One region of the Planococcus sp. S3-L1 genome, then DNA from elsewhere that is predicted to be linked to it. Evidence: riboswitches for the same ligand, from Rfam matches in the RefSeq annotation. Region 1 holds a riboswitch; the other holds the start of a gene.
The links. Region 1 has a riboswitch for preQ1 ahead of queF (preQ(1) synthase). Riboswitches for the same ligand answer to the same signal wherever they lie in the genome.
Positions count from the first base shown of each region.

Region 1 (2,404 bases):
TCATAAGCGATTAAGTGAGGGACAAGAAGGCCGGACTGCTCAGCGTACTGAAGGCTATCTGCTTCATGTCTTGCTAAATCAGGCTCTTTTTCCAACCAATCGGCTTTATGAAAAAGTCGCAGAACGTAAGAAAGCACTTGGTCGTTCTCTTTGACAGTTAGCTCAAATAGCTTTGAAGAGGTTCCGCCCGTCAGCGGATCAACGTCGATGATTTCTACTTGCTCGTTTAGTTGGCTTTTCACCCATTCTATTGATTGCTTTTGTAATCCATACTGTTCGCCTGCCATTCTTGTCGCTCCTTTCTGCCTATCTTTTACCTTTAGTTTACCATGAAAAATATGGATGCTATCCGTCAATGATAGAGAAATTAACAGATAATCCACTCTTTTTAAATTTATACCTTTAGTGAGTCGTGTACAGTGTCGGTTTTTTCAATTTGGATGGTGGCATGTTCAATTCCGCACACATCATAAACCAATTTCAAAGCTTCTTGAAGAACCTTTTGCTCTTGTATATTGACATCGACATCAATGTGGCATGTAAACAAGTCCATGCCAGATGTAATCGTCCACACGTGAAGGTCATGAACGTCTAACACACCTTCGATTTCAAGCAGCCGCTCTCTCACTTGCTGCGTATCAATCGTCTCAGGTGTTCCCTCCATCAAAATATGAATGCTATTTTGAAGAATGCCCCAGGCGCTCCGCAAAATCAATAACGCAACAGCGACCGAAATCAGCGGATCTGCTATCGTCCAGTCAAATAACAGAATAAGCATACCCGCTACTATGGCGCCTACTGAACCAAGCGCATCTCCGATAATATGCATATAAGCACTTTTCATATTAAGATTGCCTTGAACATCGGCACCACGGTTTAACACCCACGCGCTCAATACGTTAGCAGCAAGACCAATTGACGCAATGACTAGCATCCAACCTCCTTGAACTTCCGCAGGCTCATATAAACGCTGGACAGCTTCATAAATGATAAAACCTGCCATAACAAATAACGTAATGCCATTAATAAAGGCGGTAAGAATTTCAAAACGGTAGTAGCCATAGGTTTTGTTAGCAGACGCTGCTCTTCCCGCAAACCAAATAGCTGACAAACTCAGTACCAGTGAAACCGTATCCGACAACATATGACCGCTGTCTGCAATTAAAGCCAAACTGTTTGTGAAGAGTCCGCCGAAAAACTCTAGCAGCATGATGCCGGCTGTTATGATAAGTGCAATAGATAAAGCTTTTTTATTGCCGCTTCTAACTGTTTCAAAATGATCATGATCATGCCCCATGCGATCCTCTCCTTTGGCTGTTGCTAATATGTTAACAAATTTGGTCGATTGACAACGCATAGTAAGTCTTATACGATAGATGAGTAAAAAGTAAATACCCCGGCAACGGGAGAGGTTCATAGCATTTCACCCTCTATAAAAAACTATGGATTGTCGAAACTCAGCCAAATCCACATGCGATTTGGCTTTTTCTTTTGTCCGTTTTTTATAACCCTCTTCCTAACCGGGCATCTAAAAGGAGGCCGTTTTTATGGTAGGAAGAAACGAAGAAACGCTCGAGCATTTAGAATTGCTTGGCAATCAAAACACCAAGTATAAGTTTGAATACGATCCAGACATTTTAGAACCCATCGACAATCTGCACAGCCGTGATTATTTTGTGAAATTTAATTGTCCTGAGTTTACGTCCCTTTGTCCGCAAACTGGGCAACCCGATTTCGCTACGATCTACTTGAGCTTTATTCCCGACAAAACATTAGTCGAAAGCAAATCACTGAAGCTTTATTTATTCAGTTTCCGCAATCATGGAGATTTTCATGAAGATGTTGTTAACATCATTATGAATGATTTAATCAAATTGATGGATCCTCGGTATATCGAAGTTTGGGGAAAATTCACGCCACGTGGCGGTTTGTCGATTGATCCTTACACAAACTATGGCCAACCTGGAACAAAATACGAAGAAATGGCATCGTACCGGATGATGAATCACGACATGAATCCCGAAACGATTACCAATCGATAAGGAGCTCAGCAAATGTTACTTTATTTGAACGGCGCATTTGTCGGCTTGTTAATCTTATCGAATATACTCGCGGTGAAATTATTCAGTATCGGCGAATGGGCTGTTTTACCGGCTGCTGTCATCGTCTATGTTTTCACTTTCCCGATCACAGATACGATTGCAGAAGTATATGGCAAAGAAGCTGCAAGACAAACCGTTACTGCAGGATTTGTTACACAGCTTTGTGCACTGGCGTTTATTTTTCTTGCTATTCATTTACCAGCTGCTTCTTTTTTTACGAATCAAGAATCATTCGAAACCATCTTTTCTGCAGGTTTTCGTGTTACTATAGCCAGTCTCGTTTCTTACTTTATTAGTCAAAA
Region 1 is NZ_JASISN010000004.1:208,512-210,915, forward strand. Features, by position in the region: gene QMF37_RS06495 (phosphotransferase family protein) at 1-287, opposite strand, end outside; gene QMF37_RS06500 (cation diffusion facilitator family transporter) at 395-1,297, opposite strand; PreQ1 riboswitch class I at 1,403-1,450, shown strand; gene queF (preQ(1) synthase) at 1,548-2,042, shown strand; gene QMF37_RS06510 (queuosine precursor transporter) at 2,055-2,404, shown strand, end outside.

Region 2 (2,404 bases), on a different contig from region 1:
TTCTCCTAAGACAATGATTTCAAGAGATTTGGCACAGAAAGTTGAAGCGGATTTAATTATCTGTGGTGCTACCGGATTAAATGCGGTTGAACGTTTCCTAATCGGTAGCGTTTCAGAACACATTGTTCGTTCAGCAAAATGTGATGTCTTAGTTGTACGTACTGAAGAAGCTCAAGACGATGCACCAACAGGTTAATACGTAAAACGAAAAAATCCTTTCACTCATGTGAAAGGATTTTTTCGTTTTATTAAGATTTCACTTTGATAATAATTTTTCCGCGAGCATGATGAGTTTCACTAAGTTCGTGCGCATCTTTTAACCCTTGCTCACTAAAATCAAACACGTGACCAATCGCAGGTTTAAATTCTCCTGATACAAACAAATTAGCCAGCTGATGTAATTGCTCACCGCTCGGCTCTAACCAAAAGCTGCTTGCTTTTACTTCGTGCTCTTGCGCTTTCTCTGCAGAAGGCTGACCTGCAATCGAAATCAGTTTCCCGCCTTTTTTCAAGACTTTGAAACTTTTATCTAGTACTTCTCCACCCATTGTGTCTAATACTGCATCAAAGTTTTCCAGTAACTCACTAAAATCTTCTTCACTGTAATTAATGACACGATTTGCACCTAGTGATTTGACCAGTTCATCGTTTTTGTCACTCGCAGTCGTCGCTACATACGCTCCGATGCTGTTAGCGATTTGAATGGCCATACTTCCCACTCCACCGGCTCCCGCATGAATCAATACTTTATCTCCTTTTTTAACTTCGGCAAAGTCGACAAGGCATTGATAAGCAGTTAGCCCAGCTAACGGAATTGCCGCGCCTTCTTCAAAAGTCATGCTTTCTGGCATATGAGCTAATAGCTGTTCCTCTACTGGCACAAATTCTGCATAAGTCCCTTGACGTGTTGTCGCAGGTCTCGTAAAGACACGATCGCCTACTTTGAAATGCTTAACGTTTGTGCCAATTTTAGCAACCACACCCGCTGCATCCCAACCTAAAATAATTGGGAATTCCCAAGGTAACATTTCTTTTAAATAGCCTTCACGTAATTTCCAGTCAATTGGATTTATAGAAGTGGCATGAACTTCAACTAGCACCTGATTTTCGTTGATAGTTGGTGTTTCTACTTCTCTTTCTTTCAGTTGTTCTATACCACCATAACTGTCGATAATAATTGCTCTCATGTCAAACATCCCCTTTCCTTATGCTATAAATATACCCTATTACAGAAATAGTACACCTTCCGGAGACTTGAATTTACAGTCTTCTTTTCTGGTACATTATGTTATTATTAACACTGTTCGCTAAAAGAGGTTCGCAAACTCCCTCTCTAAAAAACTAAGGAGTGTTACAGATGAAAAAAGAAAAAGCAGTCGTCGTTTTCAGCGGTGGCCAAGACAGTACCACTTGCCTATTTTGGGCAATCAAGAATTTCAAAGAAGTAGCAACCGTCACTTTTGATTACGGCCAGCGTCATTCGGCTGAAATTGAGTGTGCCAGAAAAATCGCTGAAGAACTAGGTGTATCATTTAAGGTATTGGATATGACTTTGATCAATCAACTCTCAGCCAATGCGTTAACACGTGATGATATCGATGTGACCGCAGAAGATGGTGAATTGCCATCTACTTTTGTACCGGGCAGAAATCATTTATTTTTATCTTTCGCAGCAGTTTATGCAGACGCTATCGGTTGCCAACATTTAATTACTGGAGTAAGTCAAACCGACTTCAGCGGTTATCCCGATTGTCGTGATACGTTTATTCGTTCACTAAATGTCACATTAAATTTAGCAATGAACAAGCAGTTTATCATCCATACGCCGTTAATGTGGCTCGACAAGACCGAGGTTTGGGAACTTTCTGATACACTTGGTGCTTTTGAATTTATTCAAGACAAGACCTTAACTTGCTACAACGGCATCCCGAGCACTGGTTGTGGCGAATGTCCTGCCTGCAAATTGCGAAATGATGGACTTGCTCGCTATCAGGATAAAAAAATGGCTGGTGTTAGAGCATGATGCAGCAATTTTATCCGACAATTCCACACGATTTCCAATTTGAGCTCAATAAGGACTTTCATTTTTCAGCAGCGCATTTTATTCCAAGTGAAGAAGCAGGGAAATGCCAAGTCATGCACGGCCATACGTATCATCTCAACATTACAATCGCAGGTAACGAACTTGACGCCATTGGTTTTCTAATTGACTTTAAATTATTGAAAGAACTGATTCATAAAAAATACGACCACAGTGTCTTGAACGATCATTCAGAATTTGCCACTAAATTTCCGACCACCGAGCTTCTTGCTAAGCAAGTGTGGCAGTCGATTCAAACGATGCTGCAAGCGACCAGCAACCGTCCCAACTGTCTGCAAGTTATCGTTCGTGAAACACCAACCA
Region 2 is NZ_JASISN010000003.1:60,079-62,482, reverse strand. Features, by position in the region: gene QMF37_RS04295 (universal stress protein) at 1-196, shown strand, start outside; gene QMF37_RS04290 (NADP-dependent oxidoreductase) at 249-1,187, opposite strand; PreQ1 riboswitch class I at 1,308-1,351, shown strand; gene queC (7-cyano-7-deazaguanine synthase QueC) at 1,358-2,023, shown strand; gene queD (6-carboxytetrahydropterin synthase QueD) at 2,020-2,404, shown strand, end outside.
Region 2: linked by a shared signal. The riboswitch ahead of queC (7-cyano-7-deazaguanine synthase QueC) and the one ahead of queF (preQ(1) synthase) in region 1 are both predicted to bind preQ1.